3 regions of the Paenibacillus sp. A3M_27_13 genome follow, and region 3 is predicted to be linked to each of the others. Evidence: riboswitches for the same ligand, from Rfam matches in the RefSeq annotation. Region 3 holds a riboswitch; each other region holds the start of a gene.
The links. Region 3 has a riboswitch for cyclic di-AMP ahead of NLX82_RS01025 (3D domain-containing protein). Riboswitches for the same ligand answer to the same signal wherever they lie in the genome.
Positions count from the first base shown of each region.

Region 1: another riboswitch for cyclic di-AMP. It lies ahead of NLX82_RS08330 (hypothetical protein); the one in region 3 lies ahead of NLX82_RS01025 (3D domain-containing protein).
Region 2: another riboswitch for cyclic di-AMP. It lies ahead of NLX82_RS17415 (TrkH family potassium uptake protein); the one in region 3 lies ahead of NLX82_RS01025 (3D domain-containing protein).

Region 1 is NZ_JANAVE010000002.1:399,922-409,882, reverse strand. Features, by position in the region: gene kdpB (potassium-transporting ATPase subunit KdpB) at 1-1,516, opposite strand, end outside; gene kdpA (potassium-transporting ATPase subunit KdpA) at 1,554-3,230, opposite strand; gene NLX82_RS27705 (potassium-transporting ATPase subunit F) at 3,382-3,459, opposite strand; gene NLX82_RS08330 (hypothetical protein) at 3,643-4,038, opposite strand; cyclic di-AMP (ydaO/yuaA leader) riboswitch at 4,154-4,326, opposite strand; gene NLX82_RS08325 (glutathione peroxidase) at 4,793-5,278, shown strand; tRNA gene NLX82_RS08320 (tRNA-Leu) at 5,424-5,506, opposite strand; gene NLX82_RS08315 (urease accessory protein UreF) at 5,775-6,512, shown strand; gene NLX82_RS08310 (hypothetical protein) at 6,809-7,057, shown strand; gene NLX82_RS08305 (helix-turn-helix domain-containing protein) at 7,153-7,536, opposite strand; gene NLX82_RS08300 (helix-turn-helix domain-containing protein) at 7,631-8,005, opposite strand; gene NLX82_RS08295 (MarR family winged helix-turn-helix transcriptional regulator) at 8,191-8,646, opposite strand; tRNA gene NLX82_RS08290 (tRNA-Leu) at 8,810-8,892, opposite strand; tRNA gene NLX82_RS08285 (tRNA-Lys) at 8,908-8,983, opposite strand; tRNA gene NLX82_RS08280 (tRNA-Glu) at 9,070-9,141, opposite strand; gene NLX82_RS08275 (DeoR/GlpR family DNA-binding transcription regulator) at 9,386-9,961, shown strand, end outside.
Region 2 is NZ_JANAVE010000004.1:242,788-252,748, forward strand. Features, by position in the region: gene NLX82_RS17385 (AAC(3) family N-acetyltransferase) at 1-414, opposite strand, end outside; gene sdhB (succinate dehydrogenase iron-sulfur subunit) at 587-1,354, opposite strand; gene sdhA (succinate dehydrogenase flavoprotein subunit) at 1,374-3,119, opposite strand; gene NLX82_RS17400 (succinate dehydrogenase cytochrome b558 subunit) at 3,213-3,887, opposite strand; gene NLX82_RS17405 (LysR family transcriptional regulator) at 4,114-5,019, shown strand; gene NLX82_RS17410 (potassium channel family protein) at 5,025-5,702, opposite strand; gene NLX82_RS17415 (TrkH family potassium uptake protein) at 5,810-7,150, opposite strand; cyclic di-AMP (ydaO/yuaA leader) riboswitch at 7,560-7,712, opposite strand; gene NLX82_RS17420 (CPBP family intramembrane glutamic endopeptidase) at 7,974-9,704, shown strand; gene uvrC (excinuclease ABC subunit UvrC) at 9,673-9,961, opposite strand, start outside.
Region 3 is NZ_JANAVE010000001.1:231,674-241,634, forward strand. Features, by position in the region: gene NLX82_RS00995 (DUF4247 domain-containing protein) at 1-13, opposite strand, end outside; gene NLX82_RS01000 (DUF4178 domain-containing protein) at 27-533, opposite strand; gene NLX82_RS01005 (DUF350 domain-containing protein) at 558-965, opposite strand; gene NLX82_RS01010 (PspA/IM30 family protein) at 1,097-1,765, opposite strand; gene NLX82_RS01015 (NADH:flavin oxidoreductase/NADH oxidase) at 1,853-2,875, opposite strand; gene NLX82_RS01020 (polysaccharide deacetylase family protein) at 3,181-3,987, shown strand; gene NLX82_RS01025 (3D domain-containing protein) at 4,186-4,854, opposite strand; cyclic di-AMP (ydaO/yuaA leader) riboswitch at 4,861-5,029, opposite strand; gene NLX82_RS01030 (amino acid ABC transporter ATP-binding protein) at 5,265-5,987, opposite strand; gene NLX82_RS01035 (ABC transporter substrate-binding protein/permease) at 5,974-7,437, opposite strand; gene NLX82_RS01040 (M20 family metallopeptidase) at 7,586-8,764, shown strand; gene NLX82_RS01045 (glycine-rich domain-containing protein) at 8,807-9,877, shown strand.

The DNA of each region.
Region 1 (9,961 bases), on a different contig from region 3:
CCTGTTCCTGCTCACGTCGGATAACCGCTATTTTGTCCTCCGGCTTGCTCTCAGCTACAAAGTCGTCCACACCCGCTTCTCGTGCAATTGTAGCTGCTGTCAGTGGATTATCTCCGGTACACATGATCGTACGGATACCCATTTCCCGAAGCTGATCAAACCGTTCCTTCATGCCTGGCTTCACTGTATCCTTCAGATAAATAATGCCGTATATCTGATCATCCAGCGCGACTGCCAGCGGTGTACCTCCTTCAGAGGCTACCTGATTCGCTTTTTCCTCCAGATCAGCTGGAACACTGCCGTTTTGCGAGACGATCCATTGCCGAACAGAATCCACCGCGCCTTTGCGTACCTTTCGTCCATCGGCCAGATCCAGACCACTCATCCGGGTCTCCGCCTTGAATTCGATAAAGGTTCCACCTGCTGCCAAGGATGCATCCAGCGTATGCTCCTGTTTGCGCATCAATTCGAGAACCGAGCGACCCTCTGGCGTCTCATCCTTCATAGAGCTAATCGCTGCCCACTTCACTAACTTTGCCTTCTCCACGCCCTCTACAGGCACGAATTCACTCGCCATTCGGTTCCCGAAGGTGATTGTACCTGTTTTATCCAAAATCATCGTGTTGATATCCCCAGAAGCTTCTACCGCCTTGCCTGACATGGCCAGCACGTTAAACTGGGTGACCCGGTCCATACCGGCAATCCCGATGGCTGACAGCAGTCCTCCAATCGTGGTTGGAATCAGACAGACTAGCAACGAAATCAGCACAGGAACAGGCAAATCAATGTTAAAATGACGGGCAATCGGCGCTAGCGTAACCACTACAATTAGAAAAATAATCGTTAAGCTAATCAGCAAAGTGTTCAGTGCAATCTCATTCGGCGTTTTTTGCCGCTGTGCGCCTTCCACGAGCGAAATCATTTTATCAATAAATGTCTCGCCCGGCTCTGTCGTAATCCGCACCTTAATCCGGTCACTGACCACTCGCGTCCCGCCGGTTACCGAGCAAAAATCACCACCCGATTCCTTGATGACCGGAGCCGATTCGCCCGTAATTGCAGATTCATCCACCGAAGCCAGACCTTCAATGACCTCACCATCGCTTGGGATCATTTCGCCCTGGGAGACAATAACCACGTCCCCCTTACGCAATTCGGTTGAGCTAACCACCTGAATGTCATTTCCGATGAGCTTGTTAGCTTGCGTATCCTGCTTGGATTTTTTTAAAGAGGCAGCTTGTGCCTTACCCCGCCCCTCCGCGAGCGCTTCGGCAAAATTAGCAAAAAGCAACGTAAACAACAGAATAACAAACACGGCCAGGTTAAAGCCCAATTCCTTGCCAGTTCCAAAATAACCGGGAAACAGTAACATTAGCAGCACGACCAATGTACCGATCTCCACGACGAACATGACAGGATTTTTCATCATAATCATCGGATTTAATTTTATAAAGCTATCCTTGATCGCATGCTTCAAGATGCTTCTGTCCAGCATGTGTTTGCGCTGTTCCTTCATGATCAAACACCCCGTTCATCCATTCTCATTTTCTTCTTCACATGGTCAAAAATTCAGCAACAGGTCCCAATACGATGACGGGTAAAAAGGTCAACGCACCAATCAGCAGCACGACCCCGATCAGAATGGCTCCAAATAACTTGTTGTCCGTACGCAGTGTCCCCGTCGTCACCGGAGTCGGTGCTTTGGCATTCAATGAAGCCGCCACAGCAAACAATGCAATCATAGATACATATCGTCCGAAGAACATAACCAGCCCCGTTGTCATGTTCCAGAATACGTTGTTATCCGAAAGACCTTCAAATCCCGAACCGTTATTTGCAGCAGATGACGCATATTCATAGAGCACCTGAGTCAACCCGTGATAGCCAGGGTTAGTGACCGCGTCGTATCCCCAATGACTCATAAACGCAAGCGCAGTTGGGGCGAGAATGAGGAACGGATGTACCAAAATGGCAATCGCGATCAGCTTCATTTCCTTGCCTTCAATTTTCCTTCCCATAAATTCCGGAGTTCTCCCGACCATCAGTCCGCATATAAACACACCCAGAATCGCATACATCAGCATATTCATCAGCCCGACACCCTTGCCGCCAAAAATGACGTTTAGCATCATTTCTCCCAAAGCAGCCATGCCACCCAGTGGGGTTAGTGTATCATGCATATTATTGACCGAACCTGTCGTTGCCGCTGTTGTGACCGCAGTGAATAAAGCCGATTGTCCAATGCCGAAACGAACCTCTTTCCCTTCCATGCTTCCTTGAGAAGCATCCACACCCAGTGTCTGGATTAACGGGTTACCTGTCTTTTCAGACACGTACGTAATAGATAGTAAAATAAGAAACAATACCATCATGGAGCTAAAAATAATCCAGCCCTGCTTACGATTACGGGCAAACAGTCCAAAGGTATACGGCAACGAAGCCGGCATTACCCACATTGCCAAAATTTCCAGCACGTTCGTCCAAGGACTTGGATTTTCAAAAGGATGCGCAGAGTTAGCTCCCGCATAACCGCCTCCATTCGTCCCCAAATGCTTGATGGACTCCAGAGAAGCAATGGGCCCCATAGAAATCTGCTGCTGTGTTCCGCTCAGCGTCGTAAGATCCGCCGTAGGCTGTAGCGTCTGTGGTACCTTCAATCCAACCAGCACCAGCGTAAGCACAAAGGCCAGCGGCAGGAAAATCCTTATAATGGCTTTAATAAAATCTTGAAAGAAATTGCCCATCCCTTCACCGCGCCGCGTCAATCCTCTCATAAAAGCCGCAGCAACCGCAAAACCGGAAGCAGCCGAAGTGAACATCATCATCGTGACGAACGCCATCTGTGTCAGATACGTAAGCCCGCTTTCTCCGCTATAATGTTGGAGATTCGTATTCGTCATAAAGCTGATTACCGTATTAAAAGCTAGTGATGCTTCCATATTACTGTTTCCAGCCGGATTACCAGGAAGCATTCCCTGTAAACGCAACAGCAAGTAGCTGATCGCCACAAGCACGACATTCGTTGCAATGAAACTCATAACATACGTAGTCCAACGCATGCTTTCTAGCTTCTTCAATCCTACTATCTTATAAATCAGCTTTTCTGTTCCGCCAAAAATCCGATCCGTCCGATTGGGTTCATTCGAGAATACATGATACATATAGGTGCCCACTGGCTTTACCAAGAGCAGCAATATGACGATCACAATTCCAATTTGAAGCAGCTCCATCCTTTATTCCTCCTTCAAAATGCTCCTGCGTTTGGAACAACAGACCTGCTTCCAGAGCACCAATTGTGTGCACACGTTTGCGAAAACCCGCTACCTATGATGCTTAATATTCAGATCTGTTGTTCCCGCCCGCTCTATCCCCTATAGCTGACTAGAACTTTTCAGGGTTCAGGAGTGCGTAGATTAAATACATAAACACAATAGCCGTAAGCCCAAGTATAACGATCATCCTCTTCGTCCTCCTTTAGAGGTCTGCGCATCACACCAGCGTACAAACAGCAGTATCACTCCATAACTCACAGCCATGACGAGCAGCATGTATATATCCATCATGTTTATACCCTCCGTATCGGTCCTCAGATCGCCATTCTTATTTGATCATAAAATCATAAAACAACTATGTTATAAGTGCTTATCCGTTCAGCAGAAAACCCACCTCTCCGTTCAATGTGTAGATCACATGATCCGCTCCCAATCCCCGATAAATTCCTTGTGGATTACAGCCGTGCGTAATAACATAGATCGATTCCGATGTTAGCGGCCGACATATTTGCAGGAAACGGCACGTCAGATTCAAGCTGTTCTCGAACAAATACACACTACCAATTTCTTTTTTTGGAAAATTCCATTTTCCCGCTTGCATGGTATTGATGCGGACAATGTGCTCCACACCCATTTTTTTGAGCTGTCGTTCCTCCTGGGCGCTATTCGTGAGAACTGCAAACGCCAATTTTTTGAAAATAAGCAATTTCACAAAACTTCTGCCCGCTTCATTCGGTGCAGTGACAATAATTAACCGACCTTCCATCAGTAGCTCCTCTCCCGGTATAAAAAGACAACAAAAAGAAGCCGAAGGAAAAAGGCTTTCCTCCGGCTTCTTACATATCCATGATAAAATAAACCATGGCTGCACACGGCGGTTTGTTGCCTCTCCCTGTACGCTTACGAGGTTAGCTGTCGGATTCGGACGTGAGAGTCGCCCTATTTCTGGCACTTGACCTGAAAATTCACCCCATGAGACACACGGCTTCCGAAGCCGTACAATCTCGATTGGTTCCCCCGCTTTTGCAACTGCAAAATTCAGCGCTATAGACATTTCGTTGTTACTTCATTCAAGTTAATTTGAAATTACGTCTTGAATCATACACCCGCGCATGGAAGACTGTAAAGCTCAACTGCGGGGTTATAAATCGGCCTTTAGAGCCTAGGATATTAATAATAGCGCTTACAATGCAACTATGCTTCTCACAGCTCCTTCAATCTCTGTTTTTCATCCCTTTTCGAAAATGACAAGCATGTCAATATTGGCGTAGGGTAGAGCGTTTTTGGCCTTTTTTTGTAAAAAGAGAAGAAAATACGCTATATGTACCAGCTAAACACCGATTGAACCCGCTTTTATAAGAAGAAACACCTTAATTCGCTCCATTTGCGGTGCGATTTACTGTTTTGAACAAAATACGATTTTACAGCGGCTAAAGGCTTGATATAGCTTTTCCAAACTTGCAACCTTGCTTTTAATTGCTTACAATTTAATTGCTGAATATTGAATAAGGAGAGATACTATGACCGTTTATGAATATGATGCGCACACCCTGCAAGGGAAAAAAATTCCGTTATCCACATATGAAGGGAACGTTCTGCTTATCGTGAACACTGCCAGCAAATGTGGGTTAACCCCCCAATACAAAGCGCTACAAGAGCTATATGACCAGTACCATGAACAGGGGCTCGAAATTTTGGGATTTCCCAGCAACCAGTTTGCCAAACAAGAGCCAGGTTCCAGCGAGGAGATTTCCGAGTTTTGCCAGATCAATTATGGTGTTACCTTTCCGATGTTCGCCAAGACAGATGTCAATGGCGATCAAGCGCACCCCTTATTTCGTTACCTGACCCAAACTGCTCCGGGGGTATTAGGGTCCAAAGCGATCAAATGGAATTTTACTAAATTCTTAATTACACGAGAAGGTAACGTATTTAAGCGCTATGCACCGCAAACCACTCCAGATAAGCTGGCGGGAGATATAGAGAAGCTTTTGCAGCAAAACTGACATCCTTCTTTATCACAGTTAATAAACGACCGGTTGTCTACCGTTGTTCTGTGGCTAAAGGATATAACGAAAAATGCTTAACAAAAAAAGCATCCCTTCACGTAAACCGTGTCAGGATGCTTTTTTAACTGAGTATTGCATATAATGCGGTCGAGAGGACTCGAACCTCCACGGGCGTACGCCCACTACCCCCTCAAGATAGCGTGTCTGCCATTCCACCACGACCGCAAATCATAATGTAATGAGGCAACAGATTTATTATACTCTCTCATCAACTATTTGTAAACAAAAATATAATAATTATTTTATTTGTTATTTTAACTAACATATATGAGCGATAAGAATATTTAATTTGACACAAAAGCTATTTAAATGTAAATATATATTACATATATTTCGAATATTTTTCGTTATCCCCAAGTAAAAAGTAAAATAACATAACATAACATAAGGATTCACTTCGAGGAGGCGAACCACCTTGCATAAAGGCAACCGCTTGCTGAACTATGCATTATTGTTGGACCCTTCCCTACCTGTTGGTGGCTTCACCCGTTTTAACGGACTGGAGAAACTATCGCGTAACGGACATTTGAACAGTCTACAAGACCTGGAACATTACATGCTGGATGATTTGTATCCTCAATTTACAACCGTTGACGGCATGGCTATCAAAAGTCTGTATGTCGCCATCCAGCAGAATGACAGTTGGCGGATCGCCCTCATTGATAAGATGCTGCATACCCAACGTCCCTCCTGGCAGCATGTGAAGGAGTTTCGTCTATCCGGTCAGCGTCTGCTCAAGCTCGCTAAGGCTCTTTATCCTTGGCTTGAATTTGACCAGTTGGAATCTATACTCATTCAATACAATGCGATTGGCACACTCGCTACCGTTCACACCTGGATTAACTTCCTCCTCGGAAACGATGTAGAACAGACCGTTCACGGCTATCTTAGCGCAGCAGTGTCCTTCTGTGTGGAAGATGCCTTCAAACTACTCAATCCTCCTTATGAGGAAAAGAACCCTCTTATGGAGCGTATGACAAGCGAGCTCCTCTCTGCCTGGAAGAAGCTTAACCAACCTGAGCCAACTGCATCTCAGCGTCGCTTTCTTCACAGACATTGGTCCAGCTCCTACATCACTCTACCTCTTTATATGAGCCATAATAACCAATTGGATGAACCTAGACTGTTTTCCTCCTCAGGTCTATTCAAACGCCTTCCAGCATCCCCCTGATGCGTCGTTTCGCCAATGTGGTCACAACACCAAAAACACTCTGTCCCTTTCCTCAGGTGGCAGAGTGTTTTTTATCCACATATAATCGCAATTCACAGCATTAGCAGACTCTAGACGGATTATCAGAACCACCTAGCACTTAATTAAGTAATTAATTCAACAAAATGACGCATTTACGATTGTAAAAACACGTATAAAAGTGTATCATAGTGTTAGATGGTTAATTCTAACATGTTTACTGATGATTATTATAACACACCAATTATTCCGCAAGAATCCGTAAGGGGCGATTTCTCTTGAATAACAAAATGCCTGTCACCTCCTTCGGGTGGGCCATCAAACAACGGCTTGTCGAACTTCGACTGGATCAGAAAACATTTTGTGAGACACACAATATTCCGCCTTCACGCTTGTCCAATCTGATTCACGGCACCCGCAAAGCACAAAGGTACAGAAAACAAGTTGCTGCAATTCTGAACATCGACGATAACGATTATAAGGAGGCACCGCACTCTAAACCTAACAAGCATTCCAGTTACATATAGGTCATTCCATATCACCAAGAAACCAAATAGACCCGTAAAGCGAACCCCTCCAGTTCGTTTACGGGTCTTCAACCCAGACATCTTTAGCCAAAAAATTATTCCGGCTTTGTTTTATCCTTCTCACTTTTTTGCTTACGGTATTTTGCAAATTCAACATATTCTAAAATAAAATTCTGTTCTTCCGTCTCAAGATCTTCTGCCTGGCAATTCAGTGGCCCCATCACTCCAAAAAAATAAGCAGCCTTCTGCTCCTGAAGCACGCCTTCTCCTGGCTTAATCCCTTTCATTAACCAATCGAGCGATACATTAAAAAAGTCCGAAATCTGAATCAAATGGGTGGTACCCGGCGTTGTTTTACCCCTTCTCCAATCACCGAGATTCCCTGAACTGATTTTAAGTTTTTCACAAAATGCCTTCTTGGTCATTCCGCGATCCTTAATCAAAGCTTCAATCCGCTGATAAATAGTTTGATCTCCCAAAATGTTTCCCCTCCGACACAGTAACTTTTTCTGAAATAATTTTCATTTTTCAAGCCTTACTCATTAGTAATCCTCATCAAATCCTAAGCAACCATTACCTCATAGTAGAATTGCGCTGGTTTTTCTCTTTACGAAAGCGGGTAAATTCAATATACTCAAGTATAAAATTTCTTTCCGCCTCACTAAGCGGTTCCCCCTGGCAATTCAGTTGCCCTGAAGCGCCAAAAAAATAAGGGTCTTGCGACTCCTTTAGCACCTCACCCTGTACATCTCGACCCAGCATGATCCAATCCAGACTGGCATCAAAAAACGAAGCAATTTCAATGAGTTTATTCGTGCCCGGCGTCGTTTTTCCTCTTTTCCAATCCCCGAAGTTCCCTGTACTAATGCCTAACTGCTGGCAGAACGCCTTTTTCGTCATTCCCCGTTCCTTGATGAGTTCCTCAATGCGATGGTAAATAGATTGCATAGAAGTTCCTTCCTCCCTAGCAGGCTCTCAAATAACGATATCATGTTCTCTGTTCCCATTTCAAAGATCACGTATGCTAAAATTACCGAATTATGTATGTTGGTTTCCATTATACCACAACACGCAACAAAAACCGCCTGTTTTCCGAAGAAAGGGCGGTCTTTAAGCCAGTTCACTTACGCCAATCACGTAGCAGAGTTGTCGATTTTAAGTAAGATATGCTTCAATTCATTCAAAGTTTCACTCAGATGCAATAAATCTTCTTCTGGCAAATACACCAGTCTTTCTTGAATTTTATTGGAGAAGGTATGAAATACCTGTTCACAAAAAGCATCGCCTTCCTGTGTAATCGCCACATTCACGACTCTGCGATCCGAATCACACGATTGGCGGTCAGCCAACCCATGCTCCACCAACTTATCCAGAAGAGGAGTCATGTTTGGACGTGAGACATTAAGTTGTTTGGACAAATCGGATACTGTAGACGAACGCACTTCACGCAGAAGCATGAGCACTTGAAAGTTATTAGGCGACAAGTGTAATGGGAAATCGAGCGGACCGTAGGTGAAAAATTTCTTCTTCACAATCGGAAACAAGCCCAAAATATTTTCTGATATATTTCCTAACAGTTGAGTGTCCATATTTTTCACCGTCACTTCATAAGTTTATACTTATCATTCTATAACATTATGGCATTATATTATACTATGGAATCATTATTTCATCATAATCATTACTTTATTACATCACTACACAAATAAAAAAAGCCTCTACCGCGAGAGACTTTTCCGTTTATTCCATTGATGCGGTCGAGAGGACTCGAACCTCCACGAGCGTACGCTCACTACCCCCTCAAGATAGCGTGTCTGCCATTCCACCACGACCGCATAACAAAATATAAATGGTGAGCCATGAAGGACTCGAACCTTCGACACCCTGATTAAAAGTCAGGTGCTCTACCAACTGAGCTAATGGCTCATGCTGTTCATCCAAGCTGTCCGCCATTAGACCAGACCTCAGGAATTTCCCTTAAGCATGCAACATGTAGTCTATAAAGACAACAATGACCCGTAGGGGATTCGAACCCCTGTTACCTCCGTGAAAGGGAGGTGTCTTAACCCCTTGACCAACGGGCCTTATTATTATACGCCAACTTGGCGACAAGAAAGAGTATATCAAATAGAATAACGAATGGCAATACTTATTTCTAAAATTTTTAAAAAAGCAGTTTTTATAAGCACAAAATTCGCATTTACTTACAATACCTTATCTAAAATCACTAAAATCCTGAAAACAGCGATAAATGATTGCAATATCACTTGTATTTACTTATAATCACTTACGAGATACCGAAATAATTATATATCAGAGGAGCTTTTTATGTATCAGGAAGAACGAATGTTAAAAATCGTTGATTACTTACAGCTTCATAAGCGTATTTCGGTGGATGATATTTGTGAATTTTTTAATGTTTCACGAGATACGGCCCGTCGAGACCTCGTAAAACTTGAAGAGCATCAAAAAATTATTCGCACCCGCGGCGGCGCTCTTCTCCCTACACTTCATCACGATCCAATTGGAAATTATAATGAAAGACTACTTACTGTATCCGAGGAGAAACAAGTGATCGGACAGCTGGCTGCCAGCATGGTACGAGATAAGGATCGTATTATATTGGATTCCTCTACCACCGTACAGGCGTGTGCAGAAAGACTGAATGTGCAGGAATGTTCGGTCATCACCAATTCAATCAATCAGGCTGACGTGCTATCTGGAAAAGACGGTGTCTCCATTCATCTGCTGGGAGGCCGCCTGCAAAAAGAACACCGATATGTATATGGCTCCTCCGTGATCGCCACTTTGTCTCACTATTTTGTAGACAAAGCCTTTATCGGGATTGGTGGTATATCTGCCCACGGACTAAGCCTGATTCATGAAGAAGACGGCATGCTGAAG
Region 2 (9,961 bases), on a different contig from region 3:
AGGTCCACGTGCCGCCAGAGAAACATGCGGATGTCCGCTGCGCTTGGTTCCTGGCAGACCACGGAACGTTTCTACAATGACGCCCATCCCTCCGGTCAGCGTCCAGGCCGGATCATAAGCGGGCATTTCCTCGCGTACCAGTTCCCACCATGACTCATCCAGAGGCGGGTTCATCCAAGTCGAGGGATCAGTCATGTCATGAGACTGTGTCGGCATTACCAGCGTCCCTTCCGTGCCAACCGCTTCGGTTAGCGCGGCAAGAATGGCCGAGGCCCCGCCTGGAACAAAGCGTCCAAAGCTGCGCATCGACGAGTGAACAAGCAATGTCATGCCGCTCCGAACTCCCAGATCCTGTAATCCCTTCATTACATCCGACCTAGTGACAGGTCGATTCGTTATCGGTTGCACAGTCACCTGTCCAGCCTCCTTTTCACCAAAAACGATACACAATACCATAATTATACCATAACTGCTATCCCGCGCTCCTTCCTCCATGTTACCCTCCATCATTCCTGAGCGCAAAAAAACAGGCTTTCTCCAGTTTGAGAAAAAGCCTGTTTGGGCATAACCTATTCGCTGTCTAGTGCTATACAGTCAGCCAGCGCTTGAACATATGCTTGGTCGTTTCCTTGTTCATTTCGGCAATAGAAGTTGTCAACGGAATGCCTTTCGGGCAAGAGCGTACGCAGTTTTGCGAGTTCCCGCACCCTTCCAGCCCGTCGTCCGTCATCAACGCCTCTAGCCGCTCTTCCTGATTCATTTCCCCTGTCGGATGGCTGTTGAACAGGCGAACCTGAGATATCGCCGCAGGTCCGATGAACGTCGTCTTCTCGTTGACGTTCGGGCAAGCTTCCAGACAGACACCGCAGGTCATGCACTTGGACAGCTCATACGCCCACTGACGCTTTTTCTCTGCCATTCTAGGACCAGGGCCCAGATCGTAGGTACCGTCAATCGGAATCCACGCTTTGACCTTCTTGAGCGCATTAAACATCCGGCTGCGGTCGATGACCAAATCCCGAACTACCGGGAACGTGCTCATCGGCGCGATCGTAATCGGCTGCTCCAGCTTATCGACGAGCGCCGCACAGGCCTGACGCGGCTTGCCGTTAATCACCATGGAGCATGCTCCGCATACTTCCTCCAGGCAATTCGACTCCCAGCACACCGGAGCCGTCTCTTTACCGTGGCTGTCCACCGGGTTACGCTGAATTTCCATCAGCGCGCTAATCACATTCATCCCCGGACGATAAGCCAATTCGAATTCTTCCGTATAGGAACTGGTTTTAGGATCAGCTTGACGGGTCACAACGAACTTCACTGTTTTATTCGACTTCACTGCTTGCTCCGACATCTAAATACACTCCCTTCCGTTATTTGTTCTTGGAATAATCCCGAATACGCGGCTTGATCAGCGAAACATCCACCGCTTCATACGAGATTTGTGGTCCTTCCGGTGTCCAGTCCGCAATCGTCGTTTTCAGGAAATCCTCATCGTTGCGATCCGGGAAGTCTGGTTTGTAATGGGCCCCGCGGCTTTCGTTGCGCAACAGCGCACCTTTGGTCATCGCTTCGGCCAGCTCCATCATATTCCACAGTTGCCGTGTAAACGCCGCACCCGCATTGTTCCAGCGCGAAGCGTCATTGATGTTAATGTTAGAGTAACGCTCCTTCAGCTCCTTGATCTTGTGGATCGTAGCTTCCAGCTTGTCATTATAACGAACCACAGTCATGTTGTTCGTCATCCACTCGCCCAGCTCTTTATGAAGAACATAAGCATTTTCTTTTCCGTCCATATGCAAAATACGCTCATACTTCTCCGTCTGCTGATTAACTGCCGCATCAAATACGGAAGTAGCTATATCCTGTGCAGATTTTTTCAAGCCTTTGATATATTCCACAGCCTTAGGTCCAGCTACCATCCCGCCGTAAATGGCTGACAGCAACGAGTTCGCACCCAAACGGTTCGCACCATGATATTGGAATTCACACTCACCAGCCGCGAACAAGCCCGGTATATTCGTCATCTGATTGTAATCGACCCACATGCCGCCCATTGAATAATGAACAGCCGGGAATATTTTCATCGGGATTTTGCGCGGATCGTCACCGACGAATTTTTCATAGATTTCAATAATTCCGCCCAGCTTTACATCCAGCTCTTTCGGGTCCTTGTGGGACAGATCGAGGTAGACCATGTTCTCGCCATTAATACCCAGTCCATCATCAACGCATACACTGAATATTTCACGTGTTGCAATATCGCGAGGGACCAGATTTCCGTAAGCCGGATACTTTTCTTCGAGGAAATACCATGGCTTACCGTCCTTATACGTCCAAATACGACCGCCTTCTCCCCGTGCCGACTCGGACATGAGACGCAGCTTGTCATCCCCTGGTATAGCCGTCGGATGAATCTGGATAAACTCACCGTTCGCATAGCGTACGCCTTGCTGATACACCGCACCAGCAGCTGTGCCCGTATTAATGACGGAATTCGTGGTTTTACCGAAAATAATCCCGGGGCCACCAGACGCCAAAATAACTGCATCCGCTGCAAAAGTCTTCACTTCCATCGTACGCAAATCCTGCCCGCAAATCCCTCGACAGATGCCTTCATCATCCAGTACAGCCTGTAAAAACTCCCAATTTTCATACTTGGTCACCAAACCAGCAGATTCCCAGCGCCGTACCTGCTCATCGAGAGCGTACAGAAGCTGCTGTCCTGTCGTCGCACCAGCAAAGGCGGTCCGATGATGCTGGGTACCGCCGAAGCGGCGGAAGTCCAGCAGTCCTTCCGGTGTCCGGTTAAACATGACGCCCATGCGGTCCATGAGATGAATGATCCCTGGAGCCGCTTCGCACATCGCTTTTACCGGAGGCTGGTTGGCCAGAAAGTCCCCGCCATAGACCGAATCATCAAAGTGAATCCAGGGTGAGTCTCCCTCACCCTTTGTATTTACCGCACCATTGATGCCGCCTTGAGCACAAACGGAGTGGGACCTTTTGACCGGAACCAAAGAAAATAAATGAACGTGAACTCCCGCCTCTGCCGCCTTGATCGTAGCCATTAGACCTGCCAGACCGCCGCCCACGACAATAATGTTGGATGCTGCCATTTCTGCTCACTCCTTTTTTTCAGGATTTTAACCAAATCCCCTTTTACGTTTAAAAATAGAATCTCAACACGATGTATAATGGATATGACTCATTTACAGTAGCTGTTTAAAAGCGCTGCATTGCACCAAGGCAGTTGCCGTTTCCTGAAATTCCGCGCTGCGGAATGCAAGCAGGGAAGCGATGAAGCCGATAGACACCACCACGAACAGGGTCATACAGATATAAGAAGATACTTTTTGCGCACGTGGTCCCACAGTAATCCCCCAACTGACCATAAATGCCCACAGTCCGTTAGCAAAGTGAAAGGATGCCGAAACGACACTGATTAAATACAAAATGAAATAAACCGGGTTCGTCACGATGCCATGCATAACGCCGCCTAGCTCCTCATGAGTTACTTTACCCAGAGCTACCTGAAAGCGTGTGTCGTATACGTGCCAGATAATAAATACAAATGTAATGACGCCAGAAATACGCTGGAACAGAAAGCGCCAGTTACGTGAATAGCCGAACCTTTTGACATTCGGGTCAGCCTGATAAGCGATATACAAGCCATAAATCCCGTGGAACAGTAATGGCAAGTAGATGAATAACGTTTCTAGCACAATAACCAGCGGCAAACCATTCAGGAAGGCCACGCTGCGATTAAATCCTTCCTTGCCGCCCTCCACCGCTGTGAAGTTCGTCACCAAATGCTCAACAAAAAATAGAGCCAACGGAATGACGCCAAGAAGCGAATGCAGCTTTCTGGAATAAAATCCTCTCATCTAGGTCATGCTCCCTTCTCCCAATAATAGCGTTTTCAATAGTAATATAACATATAAAATGACAGTTCCCGACAGGAAATGTCCAACAAGGTGTCCCTTATTAGGAAAAACAAAAGTGTGAACATCTTGTGTCGCTTTCATGTTACTCCTTTTCGGCTTATAATGGAATTGCAATATACGTATTAATTATTATGTCTTTTTTGCATATAGAGAGGAAGTGGATGATTTGTTTGAGGATTTGAACGCTTTTGCCGTCATTGTCGAGCAGTCCAGCCTGAATAAAGCCTCCAAACTGCTGAATCTGTCCCAACCTGCCCTGTCTCGCAAAATTGCCAAGCTGGAGGAAGAGCTGGGTGTGAATCTCTTTGATCGTCGGGGCAAACGGCTCGAAATTACGTCCACTGGCCGATTTGTTTATACATTCGCACTAGAGCAACGGCAACGACAGCTTCGCTTTTTACAAAAGCTGTCCCAGCACAAAAATGAAGCCCAGAGTATGCTTACACTCGGTGCAAGCCTCACGACACTCCAAACGACGCTGCCTACCCTCGTCGAAGCTTTCATGAGCAAGCATCCTCAAACCGAGCTGAAGCTGCTCACCGGTAAAACCCATGAAATCGTCGCCTTTGTACGTGATAAAAAAGCAGACGCCGGTATTGTCGGGTCTGCCATTCATGAAGCCGGACTGCGTTGCATTCCGCTATTTGATGATCATTTGGAGCTTGTTGTTCCCATTGGACATGAATTAACCGTCAAGACAGGAACGGCCTCGATGAAAGATCTACAAGGATTGCCGATGATTATATTCTCCAAAGGAACCTGGTACCGCAGTCTGACGGATGACTTATTCCAGCGCAGCGGCATCATGCCGGATATCCGCATGGAAATCGACTCCTTCGAGGCAATTGTACGCCTGCTTCCAACCTGTAAGGCTTCCGCCTTGCTACCCAAATCCTATTTGCGCAGCGAACTATTACGGGATAATGGACTCACTGCATTATACTTGCCCGATTTGAAGGAGACACGCCGAACGACCTCCCTCATTTACTCGGAGACGACCGATCTCGGTCCGACAGCACGACGCTGGATTAGCGAGACACGTGCGTCGTTTGCAGGCTATCGTATGGTGTAGAGGGTTTAGCCCTCTTCATTGACATTAACAACCTCATCCTCAAAGCGACCGATATTGTCATTCGAGCCGATGATGACCATAATATCGTCTGCTTTTAGCCGATCCATAGCCGTCGGTGCGATCAGGATACCGTTCGCCGTATGAAGCGCCACGACACTACAACCAAAGCGAGTACGGGCATTTAGCTCTGCTAGCGTTTTGCCATTCAGACATGCAGGTACATTGAGTTCCACAATACTGTATTCTTTGGACAACTCCAAATAATCGAGCAAATTAGGCGTGACTAGCTGATGAGCCACCCGGATACCCATATCCCGTTCTGGATAAATGATCCGGTCCACACCGAGCTTCTCTAACGCACGCCCGTGCAGCACAGATATGGCTTTGGCTACGACTTTTTTCACACCCAGCTCCTTCAGCAAAATGGCGGTCAGGATGCTTACCTGAATGTCATCACCAATAGCAACAATGCCGCAATCGAAATTACGGATGCCCAGTGATCGCAATGAGTCTTCATCGGTAGCGTCCGCAACGACAGTATGTGTCAACATCTCACTCATACTGTCCACAACATCCTCATTCCGGTCAATGCCTAGCACCTCGCACCCCATATCCACCAATTGCAAAGCCAGGCTTGAGCCAAACCGTCCCAAGCCAATAACTACAAACTGCTGCGTTTTCATATCTACTCGAAAACTCCCTTATCTGAATCAATTTCATAAATGAGGATTTTGCAAAAATCCTGAAATAATTAAATCAACGAAATGTATACTACATATCATGAAATGATTCATCCTATAATCATTTTGCCTTCCGGATGACGATATAATTCTTTACCCTTTTTCGGCCCCAGTGCATAAGCTAGCGTGAGTGGCCCCAGTCTACCTGCAAACATCGTCAGGGTAATCACCAGCTTACCTATGACTGTCAAATCAGGTGTAAGCCCCATCGACAGCCCCACCGTACCAAACGCAGACACCGTCTCGAACAAGATCATCAGAAAATGATGATCTTCGGTTGCCGACAAAATCATGGTCACCCCGATCACGAACAGCAGCCCCAGCAGTGTAATGGTCAAAGCCTTGTAAATTCGTCCCTGCGCAAGTCGGTACCTGAACAGCACAATATCTTCACGCCCCCGTAGCATCGAAATCACGGCTCCAATGAGCAGCGCGAATGTTGTGGTCTTAATCCCGCCTCCAGTAGAGCCAGGAGAAGCCCCGATAAACATGAGTATGATGATAAAAAACTGCGTAGCCTGCCGCAAGCCTGCAATGTCCAGTGTATTGGCACCTGCGGTACGAGGGGTTACGGACTGGAATAAAGATCCCAGCAGTTTCCCCCCCCAATCAAGCGAGCCAAGAGTCTTTGGATTCGTAAACTCAAATACAAAAATCACGAGCGTGCCGACTACAATCATAGCGCCCGTCATGCTGAGTACCACCTTAGTATGCAAGGAAAGTCTCTTGCGCTTGCGATATTCTGCCAGGTCCGACATCACTACAAAACCAATTCCGCCTGAAATAATCAGGAACATAGCTGTAAAATTAACAATCGGATCATATACATAACCTGTCAGGCTGCGAAAGTGCCCGAATAAGTCAAAACCAGCATTGTTAAACATGGAGATGGCATGCCAAATCCCAAAATAAATCGCCCTGCCTACAGGCATATCAAACGACCAGCGAATCGCAAATATTGCAGCACATACGCCCTCAATGACCAGCGAGTACAGCAGCACCTTACGAATCAATCCGACAATTCCTTCGACAGAGGTCTGATTCATCGCTTCCTGTAAAATGAGGCGCTCCCGTAAGGAAATCCGACGTTTGAACACCAGCGCGATCAAGGTAGCCATAGTCATAAAGCCCAGGCCGCCGATCTGAATGAGCGCAGCGATAACAACTTGACCAAAGGTTGTAAAAAAGGTCCCCGTATCCTTTACGACAAGCCCTGTAACACAGGTCGCGGAAGCGGCAGTAAACAAAGCGTCTATAAACGCAAGTGGCTTTCCTGTTGTATTGGAGATCGGCAGCATTAACAATAAACTACCTATTAGAATGATAATGGCAAAACCCGCAACGAATATCTGCGGTGGAGAAAGCCGGAGCCAGCTTGCATTGGGATTCATCTATTCATCACTTCTCTCCTAATCCTTAAAACTATAAAAACAGTGATTTAATACGGTGTAAGCCCGCTACGCGTTCCATTTGATCTTCCGATCGTCGTTGCCCCTAATTTTTTTGATTTTTCCAAACCTTTAGTAACTATAATTAGCATTCCCTGAATACAGGAAGAATGCATGTCAAGCACTACTCTGCCCCCTGTGCTATTGGCGGGCAGCAGCGAAGGAAGCAGAATTGTTCTGAAGAAGCGAAGCGTTTGCCTTTATCTCCGGATTTTAACCATTAAAGGGGTTATACAATCAAAAAATCCGGGGATAACAGCAATCGGAAGAATAATCTGCACCCGCAGCGGTCTAACCAATCCAAACACTTTTATACGCACAAAAATAGACACCGGAAAACCGAGTGCCTGACTTGGTTCCTGCTCATAGCCTACGAGGTTAGCTGACGGATTCGGGCAGCACAGTATGCCCTATTTACACATCCAATCCAGCAGGATCGGCTGTAAAATTCACCCCAGTAACATGGTTCCCCCGTTTTCTCATAGAAATTCGGCTCAACTGTATATCATTACCTATGTATTTTATAGGCATTGCCTCAAGATTATAATCCTTCTATATCCAGATCACAAAACCGATTTCGCCGAAAAAACGTGAAATTGGCTTTATTTTGCGAATGGGCATCGTTTAATCGCAGCTTATCTTATTTTATTGGAACTTTAAAGTGCTTTCACTCTATTTTCATGAATATCGCTGGTCTGTTGGCGGGAACCTGTGCAGTATGATATCTTTAATGGATGTTCTTATTTACAGATTAAGGAGGAAACTCATGAATCCTATCGGGAAACCGGTCGTGCTCACGGCCAACTTCAAAAAATTAGGCTTGCTGGGCGGGATTGGCCTGATTTGCTTTTTTATCTTTCAATTGCTTATTCCCTCGCTTAGTAATCCGAGTCCAGAATCAGTAATGAACGCAAAGGTCATCAGCAAACAAGAAGCGGTCATACACGCATTGGACTTTGCCCGCTCCGAGTTGGGCTATACTGAATCACAGCCAGAGGAGCCTGTCGTGACCTATCAGGCCGAAACAGATTTGTACGGTTATTTATCTAGAGAAAAACTGCTTCAACAGTACGACCGTACATGGAAGAAAAATTACCCTTACGAAACCTTTCGGGTTGATCTGCCTGAATCCTCAGCGAAAAGCAAACTGCAAATTCATGTGGATTTATCCACTGGGAAGGTCGTTAGCTTTAAACGGATCACCTCCAGTACCAATTACACACAGGCTGATATTTCTACGGATGAAGAAGCACGTAACAGGCTTATACGTGTAGCTGAGGACGGCATGACGCTTGAAGCCAAGGAGCAGGCGGCCGCAGTATGGGTTAAGCGCTTTGGTTTTAAGCCGTCGGACTTGAAGCTCGCCACCACTGAAAAAGAAGGTGGATTAAAGTATACCGTAGACGATAAAAAAATCGGCGCCTCGGTACTTACATTGGCTTTTACTTTCGAAGACGGTGATGTTCGCTCCTTCTCTCAAAGCTTTTCGGCCCCGTCGTCCTATACCGATTATATCGAAAAGCAAACATTTTGGGCGAATTGGATGACCTATGCGGGTTATGCCCTATTTAGCTTTGTGCTGGGTGTTCTTGCCATTGTGTATGCGTCACTCACCCGACGACATACTTCATTTGTACGCGGCATTGTTCTGTCCGTTATATACTTTATTGCAAGTATAGCTGGGACAATGAACATGCTGCCTTTATTGCAAGCAGAAGCAGGCGGTAAGGGCATGCTTATATTTCTTATGGTGTTCCAGATTGGTGTTACCTTCTTCATGGCAGTAGCGCTCTACTTCTCCTTGGTCGGCGGTGACGGGCTTATGCGTCAGGTTGGACTGAATGCATGGCCGCGTGCGAAAGAGCCGGGCTACGGGCTGTATGTGCTTCGCAGTATGTATGTTGGCTACTTGTGGGCCTTTATTTTACTCGGGGTACAATCCATCTTATTCTTTATACTGGAGCGCACATTTAATACATTCTCCACAACAGATGCCACGCAATCCCCTTACAATATGGCTTATCCATGGTTACTGCCGATTATGGCCTGGATGGCAGGTATTGGAGAAGAGACTGTCTACCGTCTGTTTGGTATTCCGATGGTCAAAAAAATAGTGAAAAACACTTTTGTTGCTTGTCTGATCACCACGCTGATTTGGGCACTGGGACATACACTTTATCCAATCTATCCGGTGATTTCCAGACCTATTGAGCTGACTTTTCTTGGCTTGCTGTTCAGTTTTGTGTTCCTGCGTTACGGTTTTATTGCCGCCATGTTCAGCCACGTTATTTTTGACAGCATTCTAATGGGGCTTAGTGTAATGAGTCTGGGAGACACTGTGAATGTGAGCGCTGGTCTATTCTGGATCTTACTTCCAGCCATTGTGGGTTACATCATTTATTGGTTTAGTCCTAAAAAGCCAAATCGAATTATGTTTGAACCTATTAAAAAAGAGGAGCCGTATTCTACGACTCCTCCTCCCGAAGGGCAGCTATAATCTGACGCGCAAGCTTATCCCCAATAGAGAGAGGCCGGAATTCTTCAACGCTGGCCTCTCTTATTTTTTTGAGTGATCCAAAATGCTTGAGCAGTAACTTACGCCGTTTCTCGCCGATGCCTGGAATAGAGTCCAACCGAGAAGTCACCATAGATTTGCCGCGTTGCTCGCGGTGGAACGTGATGGCAAAACGGTGAACCTCGTCCTGAATCCGTTGCAGCAGATAAAATTCTTCGCTATTGCGTGCAAGTGTCACG
Region 3 (9,961 bases):
TGCGTTTGCTCATGTGTAACCCTCTCCTAGCTCGCCCGAATAACCCTGACGTCTCCGGTAATCACTTCTTCTCCTTCATAAAGCATAAAGCGACCGTCCTGCCACTCTACCCGCAACAGATGGTAATCATCAGACTGGTACTGCCACACATGCTGCTCTCCACCCTGTCGGAAAGGAGCACGGCCCATGACGGTAACATGCCCAGAATACTGCTCCTCCAAATGATACGTTGTATCATCCAGCTCTAAAATGGTCGGCACTTCCTCGGGGTTGTCAAGTCTGCCGTCGATGGCCTGATATAGTCCGAATTGCAGTGTTTCCCGTTCCTCAATATGAAGATAACTGACTTGATTACCATCCTGAAGCGTCAAAACAACGGCATTCCGGGCACGATTATGTACACGACCTACCACTTCATAGGTGACAAGCGACACTTCACAGATATCACCTGGATTTAAGTGAAGCATGCTTTTCTCTGCTTTTGGCGGCTCCGGCTTAGCAAATAGATTTGAAATTCGTTTCCACACACCCATGGTTATATTCCTGCCTTTCTTAGCCTAGAAGCATGCTGTAATGATCAAGGCGCCAACCAGATGCAGCGCTCCTGAAAACAGACCGAAACCAATTTTACCTTCCTGTGTACCTTTATCCAGATCAAACTGAGCCCAGTACCGCAACAGCAGACGTACAATAACTTCCAAAACAAGCAGGATGACAAAGGCGATCACAGAATACACAAGCGCTTCGAGCAAATTATTAGCTGTAGCGATAGAGCCTGACAAGATATAGCCTTGTGCAACTAACTTCATAATCATTCGTACCGTTACGGCCATATTTCCAGCCTTCACTTCGGCAAAATCCTTATACTTCGTAAATAAAGAGTCGACATACATTAATGCGAAGATCAAAATAGCCCCCGCACCAGTCCATACAAGCATTGCTTTCATCGTTTCTAAAAAATGCATTTCATACCATCCTCCACATCTTCTTGACCTTCATATAATATTTTACGCCTCCAGGCAGGGAAAAGCGAAGGAGAAAACGTTTCTCCTTCGCTTCCTGAGCAATCACACTTGGCGGCACTGCTAAAATGTTCTTATTTATTTTCGTATTGCTTCAACAAAGCGGCAAGCTCATCGTCCACGGCGCTTTTCTTATCCAGCTCTTTGAACTCCTCATCCAACGATTTTTCCTTAGAAGACATTTCGTTGCTCGCTTCGGCACGTGCTTCTGCTTGCAGCATTTTTTCTTCCATACGCTTCAATCCGCCAGTTGCCGTATCAGAGCTAAAACCGTTCATAGCTTTGTTAATTTCAGTTTGCGCTTTAGCTGCATTATAACGGGCAACCAGTGTCTCGCGCTTGTTTTTCATTTCTGTCAGCTGTCTGCGCATTTCATCCAGCTTGCCACGCAGGTTATCGGCTGCAGCTTTGTTCTGTTCGTAACCAGCTTTGAACTCATTCATTTTTTGTTCAGCAGATTTCTTTTCTTCCAGCGCGCGACGAGCCAGATCTACATTTTGTGCTTTTGCAGCGGTATGTGCCTGTTCTTCGCGTTTCTTTACCAAAGCAGCCTGTTCTTCGTATTGCTGTTTGAATCTCTTTTCAATAGCAATTTGAGCGGCTACCGCTTTCTCTGCATCTTCCAGGTCCTCTTGCATATCACGAATGTATTGATCCGTCATTTTAATTGGATCTTCTGCCTTGTCAATAATGGCGTTAATGTTGGACATCGTAAGATCTCTTAATCGTTTGAAAATAGACATGTGAAGTTCCTCCTAGAGTTGAATGCTTAAATTTTAAGCTCTGTACACATGTTTACGCAAGCTTTGCAAAGAGGGTTTCAAAAATATCTAAAAGCCGCGCAAATAAGGCTCTGGGATGTCGGCCTGTACTTTTAGCTCCCGCGATGCATGCAGCGCCCAATAGGGATCACGCAGCATGGCACGGCCTATTGCTACCAGATCAGCTTCTTTCTGCTGAACAACCCGACGGGCGTCCTCATAATCATCCAGTAAGCCAACAGCAATTACAGGTACATTCAGCTTTTCACGGATGGTATGAGCCAAATCCACCTGATAGCCGGCACGCGCAGACGGGCCTCCGCCAGAACCAATCGGACCCTCACCACCAGAAGAGATATGGAAAATGTCCACACCCGCATCACGATATCGTTCCCCTACGCCTGTTATGTATTCCACATTATATCCATCCTCGACGTATTCTTTGGCAGATATCCGCATAAGCACAGGCATATCAGCAGGAAGAACCTCTTTAACAGCATGTATGACCTCAACACCGAACAGTGACAAATCCTGCCCATATTCATCTTCTCTGGCATTTGTTAAAGGCGAATGAAATTGATGGATCAGATAGCCGTGAGCGCCATGTATCTCGACCGTGTCAAAACCTGCTTCCACCGCGCGGCGCGCGCCTTCTTTGTATGCCTGAACCAGTTCCCTGACTTCAGCTGTCTTTAAGGCGTGCGGCTCTTTAAAGCGTTCGCTAAAAGGAATCGAGGAAGGACCTACAGGTTGCTCAGCATCTTCAGCCTTGCGTCCAGCGTGGCCTAGTTGAATGCCAATTTTGGCACCATACTTGTGAACTTCCTCTACAATCTTACGATATGCAGGAATATGTTCGTCACTCCAAATACCCAAATCACGATCTGTAATACGTCCATCCGGATGGACCGCTGTCATTTCCACAATAATAAGTCCAGTGCCTCCTACTGCCCGGCTCACATAATGGACATGATGCCAATCCGTTGGATTTCCGTCCTTGGCCTCCACGCTGTATTGGCACATCGGGGGCATGACAATCCGATTTTTTAAAGAAAGCCCCTTTAATTGATAAGGAGTAAACAAGTCGGTCACTTTTATCCATCCTTCCTTCAATTCCATGTCTGTATAATTATGAATTGCATCCCCATTATACACCAGCTGTCACGGTATACCGAATTCGTTGTAAGGCTAAAACTTGCGAAAATGCTCCTGTTTTCGGTCATGTTTAAGAGAATATGTGCGTTTAGCTCCATCATCTTCATTGATAATCGTTTCATCGTGGACTTCTTTCCAGTCGTTTATGAGCCGAACTTGGTAACCAGCATATTTTTAATAGGACAGGTACATAATAGTCGAGAGCACCACTAGGTATCACTGCACGGAAAGGGGGGATACATATGCCGTACAGGGGAGTGTTGCCAGGCTTGGCACTGTTACTAGCATTTTCAAGTTTACCCGTTCACGCGGATGCGCCTCCCAACATCGGAACGCCCCATCCCAAGGAAGCAGCTGTTGCTTCTTCTGTACAACAGAGCACAGATCGAGCAACTCCTACATTAGCAATGCTGCGAAAAAAACATGCGGACATTTTTAAAATGTGCGGCCCACACACCCGCCAAATTGCCCTAACCTTTGATGATGTGCCCGATTCTAGGTATACGCCGCAGGTTTTGGACGTATTACACGCCAATGGCATCAAAGCTACATTTTTCATCGTCGGTCACCGTGCGGAAAAGCATCCGGGGATCATACGCCGTATTATCCGTGAAGGCCATGCTATAGGAAACCATTCCTATACTCATCCGGATTTTAGGAAGGCCACACCAGAACGCTTTCGCAACCAGATTACAAAAACAGAACGTATTTTACAAGCCAGCGCAGGTTTTCGCCCCAAGTTGATTCGTCCACCCTACGGTGAAATCACGGAGCCTCAAATCCAGTGGGCACGTCGTCATGGCTACATGATTGTCAATTGGAATGTAGACTCTCTCGACTGGAAGGGACTAAGTAAAACACAAATTCAGCGCAATGTGATCCCAGCTACTGGGCCTGGCTCTATTATTTTAATGCACGCAGGTGGAGGTCAAAGTTCCAACTTGCAAGGCACTGTCCAAGCTCTGCCGGGTCTAATTCACTCTCTAAAAGCTAAGGGCTACAAATTTGTGACAGTCCCCCGGCTACTCCACACATCGGAACAGAAATAACCATATGTTTATGATTGAGCTACAAGCTAAAGCAACGTAAAAAGGCTGTCTTACCAGCAGAAGTTTTCTGCTCGTCAAGACAGCCTTTTTTATGGATAGGACCTGATAAGAGTCTGACCTAGTTATATGCGGTAGGATACAGGCATTAAGTTTACATAATATATATTATGTTTAATTAAACCATATATACGTATAATGCTATTTATCAATAACGTACAGCTTCACATTTTGAAATCCAAAGTCGTTCACAAATGATTTGTTGCCAGGAATAAAGATATCAATCCGTTTTCCTGTAATGGCGCTGCCCTGATCACGAGCGACAGCTACAAAAGAATGATCCGGCAAACCTGGGTGGGAATAGCCTGTAACCAGCACTTTCGTGCCCATCGGAATGACGTTCGGGTCTACCGCAATTGTACCTAGTTTAAGCGGATTGCCGTAGTAGTCCACTGCTCCCCATTTACCATTCTCATCGGCTGCGGCAGAATACGCAGTAGCCTTAACGTCAACTATTTTGCTATAGTTAAATGTTTTGCCCCACGCTTCAATCGTTGGCCCCTCATTCGCTGGTGCTTTCTCCGTAAGAAGCTGAGGCTTCGAATCCGAAGCTGCATTCACACTTTTTTCACCAGGTACCTTAATTTGCAGACCTGCATATATATTGTTAGAGGCAATGTTTGGGTTCGCCTTCGTCAGCTCGTCCACTGATACTCCATAACGTTGAGCAAGCAAAAAGAAGGTATCGCCATCTTTGGCAGTATGAAGCGAAGCAGCATCCGCTACTCCAGCTGTCTGTGCCAGCCCTGCAATGGCTGCGGCAAGCACCGCAAATTTCATGTTTTTTCCAATATGTTTTAGATGTTTCAAAGATATGTACCTCCTCTGTTATGCCTGCGAAGTTAGCTGTCGGATTCGGACTCAGGAGAAGCCCTATGCTTGTGCAATTCACCCCTAGGCATATTCCATATCGTCTTATGACGTTTCGGAAAGACTGCCGTTGTTACGTCCCCCGCACTTCCCATAGTTTGGGCCCAGCATTCAGCGTTTGTCATAACCGCATGCTGTCCCGGTAAGTTTTGGCTTACTGCATAATATCACAATTTTGTAACCTTATCCGCATGAAAATGTTGGGAACCTTGAACATCATACTATACTCGTTACAATTTTGTCACCAAGAAATGAATATTTGTTACGAAAATATGGTGAAATGGTGACAAAAAAAAGAAAAAGCCCTCCGTCAAACGGAGGGCTTTTTTATAGCTCATATCAGCACTTTCTTACAATACTTTGGCAAGAAAATCACGGGTGCGATCATGGCTTGGAGTACCAAATACCTGCTCTGGTGTACCTTGCTCTACAATTTGACCGTTATCCATAAAGATAATTCTATCGCCTACCTCGCGGGCAAAGCCCATTTCATGCGTCACGATTACCATGGTCATGCCGCCTTCGGCGAGCTTCTTCATTACATCCAGAACCTCTCCAACCATTTCAGGGTCCAATGCAGAAGTCGGCTCATCGAACAGCATTACGTGCGGCTGCATGGCCAAAGCACGCGCAATCGCAATACGTTGCTTCTGACCACCGGATAGCTGGTTCGGATAGGTATTCTTCTTATCCTCAAGCCCTACGGTACGCAGGAGTTCTAGCGCAATTTTTTCCGCTTCCTTCCCTGACTGTCTTCTAACCTGCGTTGGTGCAAGCGTCAGGTTCTGCAACACTGTTTTATGCGGGAACAGATTAAAATGCTGGAACACCATCCCCATCTTCTCCCGGGTTACATTAATATTATGACCACGAGCTGTAATCGGCTCGCCCTCAAACAAAATCTCCCCGTCCGTAGGCTGTTCTAGCAGATTCATACAACGCAAAAACGTACTCTTCCCCGAACCGCTGGGACCGATGATGACGACGACTTCACCTTTGGCGATATCTATATCAATGCCTTTTAAAATCTCATTCTTGCCGAACGATTTACGCAGTTGTTTAACGGTGATCACTGGCTCTCAACTTCCTTTCCCATAAACCCAGCAGCTTAGACAAGCTGAATGTCATTACAAAATAAATAGCGGCTGCGATTACGAACGGACTTAATCCTTCGTAGGTAATGTTCTTAATGACCTGGGCCTGATACATAATATCCACCATCCCAATGGTCGAAATAATGGATGATTCTTTAATGATCGTAATAAACTCATTACCGATAGCAGGCAAAATAGATTTAAACGCTTGCGGCAAAATGACATGACGCATAGCTTTGCCTCGTCCCATACCCAATGAACGGGCAGCCTCCATCTGTCCACGGTCTACTGCCTGGATACCTGCACGGAAAATTTCAGCCAGATATGCCGAGCTATTCAGAGACAATGTGATTATACCAGACTGGAGTGGAGTAAAATTGACACCCAGCGTCAAAGCAACCCCGTAGTGAATAATCATGAGTTGCACCAGCATAGGTGTGCCACGCAGTATCTCTACATAAGTGGTACCTAACCACTCAATGATGCGTACTCCACTCATACGTAGCAAGGATATGATCAGACCAATGATGAATCCGAACAGTACTCCGAGCGCAGACAGCAACAAGGTGTAGCCGATACCCGTAGCGTATAAACTGCGGTATTTCCAAAAAATATCTACAATGTTATTAGAAGAAACCTGACGATCCGCAGAAAGTGCACTCGCTTCCGTGGAAAACTTCTCAATCGACCCGTCTGCTTTCAGGCGAGCCAACGTTTTATTTACAGAAGCAAGCAATTCTGCATTCCCTTTACGGATACCTACAGCTGTTTCTGCTCCCGCATCCTCAGGCACAGCCTTGGCAAGGGTTACGGTACCGTCTAACGTGTATCCTTTAGCAACCGTATCTTCGATCACGACAGCGTTCACACGCTGGGTCCGCAGCTGGAGTACCAGGTCAGATATTTTATCCAGTGAAGTTACAGAGGCATTGGGCACTTTTTGAGCAATCTCTTCCTGAATACTTCCCTTTTGTGCTCCGATCTTCTCGCCTTTCAAAGCATCCATCGTCGGATATTTGTCTTTATCCTCTGGGCGTACCATGATGACTTGCTTGGAGCGATAGTATACATCCGAAAAATCAATACTCTTTCTGCGTTCATCCGTTGGTGTCATACCGGACAGTACCAAGTCTACACGACCACTTTGCAGAGCAGGCAGCAAAGAGTCAAAACTCATGTCTTCAGGGACCATCTCCGCATCCAAATCTTTGGCGATTTCCTTGGCGATATCCACATCGAACCCAACAATGGTATCCTTACCGTTAATGACTTTATGAAACTCATACGGCGGAAAGTCGGCACTCATGCCCACTACAAGTTTTTTCTGTGGCTTTGCTTCCGTTCCGTATGCATTGAGCATGGGAAGACCAGTCAACAGCAAGATAACCGCCGTCAAAACCAGGGCGGTAAAACGATATGCCTTTTTCAATCTTTTTTTCTCTCCTTAAATTCTTTATAATAAATAAGATTGTGTCATTATAAATGAATATGCATGATTATGCAATGAATGTTATAGTACAATTTCAGCATACCTAACGCAGTACCTACATTACAGCTTATATAAAGGAGTTTTCAGCATGGATTTTAAACAGACCATTCAACAGACCATCGAGCAGCATGCCCCACGGTTTAAGGACATTTCGTTATTTATTGGCGCAAATCCTGAACTTGGAAACGAGGAATTTCTGGCCGCTGCCCGTTTAAAAGAAGAACTGGTTTTTCACGGTTTTGAGGTCCAGGCACCTGTATTGGGCATAGAAACAGCCTTTATTGCAACTTACAAATCTGCAAAACCCGGACCGGTTGTCGCTTTTCTGGCAGAATATGACGCTCTGAAAGGTCTAGGACACGCCTGTGGGCACCATTTGATATGTATGATGAGTACTGGTGCTGCCGTCGGCCTCAAGTCGATCATCGACGAAACTGGTGGAGAAGTACGGGTATATGGCACACCTGCCGAAGAAACACGCGGTGCAAAGGTCCCTATGGCCGCTGCCGGATTGTTTGATGATTGCGACATCGCACTTATGACGCATCCTTATGACCGTTACGAAAAATCAGGCAAATCACTGGCGATTGATGCTGTACAATTCGAATTTTTTGGTCAATCTGCTCACGCGGCTGCCAGCCCGCACGAAGGCATTAACGCGCTGGACGCTGTGATTCAAACGTTCAATGGCATCAATGCGTTCCGTCAACAAGTAAAAAGTACAGTGCGTATCCATGGGATCATTAATCAGGGTGGGCAAGCAGCCAATATTATTCCTGATTACGCCTCAGCCCAATTTTATGTGAGAGCCACTACACGTCAAGAACTGAACCCGCTGACTCGCCGTGTTATTCAAATTGCTGAAGGAGCTGCTTTACAGGCCGGGTGTCGTTTGGAGACCTCCAATTATGAGACTTCTTATGATGAAATGGTCACGAACCGTGTACTTTCCGATGCGTTTACCGCAAATTTGGTGCAGGCTGGCATTTCACAAGAAGATATAACAGAAGGCGAAGATCACGGCTCCATGGATATCGGAAATGTATCGCTTCATTGCCCTGCTATCCATCCTTACATTCAAGTTATTGACGAGAAGCATGCCTTGCATACACCAGAATTCCGCGATTTGGCGATGCAGGACCGGGCCATGGAAGGAATGCTGCTGGCTGCGAGAACTTTGGCATGGACTGCTTGCGATGTAATCACGAATCCTGAACTGCTAGCCCGGATAAAAAAAGAATTCGCTCTGCTGAATAACGAACGCTAAATCTTAATTCCGTGTTCTTTCAGAAAGGAGTAGTCAGCCATCATGGATAGTATGAGCAGCTTTTGGACGTTGTTTATTGTGGTGATCCTCTTCATTTTTTGGTTTATATTCCGTGCAATACGCAGAAACCGGGGAAACAGAAAAACACGGAGCCGGAATGCTTTTTTCCTCAGCTCCCCATCCCCTTCGTCCCTTGCGCAGGAGCGTCATCCAGAGATTACAGAGCTAATGCAGCTACTGGAGCAATCCATTCCCGCCTCCTATGCTCATAGCGTAAGGAGTCGTGTAATCGAAGCCCACCCTGAGCTGACGGAGCAAGAATATGATTGGCGCTGGCATGAGCTAAAACGATATTTTATGCTATGCGCGATTATGAATCGAGTGCCTATGTTCAGTAGCGATATGGATGAATTATGGCACGAAATGTTGATGTTTACCCGCGAATATCAGCAATTCTCGGAAGCTTTTTTTGGTCGTATGCTTCACCATGCGCCTCATTCCGGCGGCTCTCAGCCGATGCCTGAGGAGCGGGCGTGGTTTGACTGGTTGTATGTAGAATGCTTTGGCTGGAACCGCTATAGCGCCAGTTTGTGGGGAACTTTTTTTAATCATCCATTACCGAGCGACGAGCTTTCGCGCTATTACAAACTCACAACTTCCGTGCAGCCAGCAGGTGACCGCTGGAATACGCAGGAGGATATAGCTATTTCACAGCAGGCCCAACAAGCGGTTCATAAGATTGTACAACATCTGCACGAGCGGGTGAATAAAGCGGTGGATGATCCTGAGGGTAAGCAATTGCCTAAGGTCAACTATTTACAGGTCGACTATTTGTTATTAGCTGTTGTGTGGTATTCATGGTATCAACCTGAACAATTTTCCATACACATGCACCCGGATGCTTCAGGTAATGCCGTATTAGCTAGCTCATTCGGCTGTAGCTCGGCAAGCGGCTGTTCAAACTGGGATACACATCACTCGCACCATCATTCCTCCCATGACAGTTCTCATCATGGAGGCTCTTCTCATCATGATTCAGGCGATTCTGGTAGCCATTCTTCGTGTAGCAGTGGCTCTTCATGTGGAAGCAGCTGTGGTGGTGGGGGCGACTGATCATAGTAAAAAAGGGAATTCCTCAGCCAGAAAACTTGGCTAAAGGGATTCCCTTTTTCATTAACATGACTGGGGTGTTCCTAT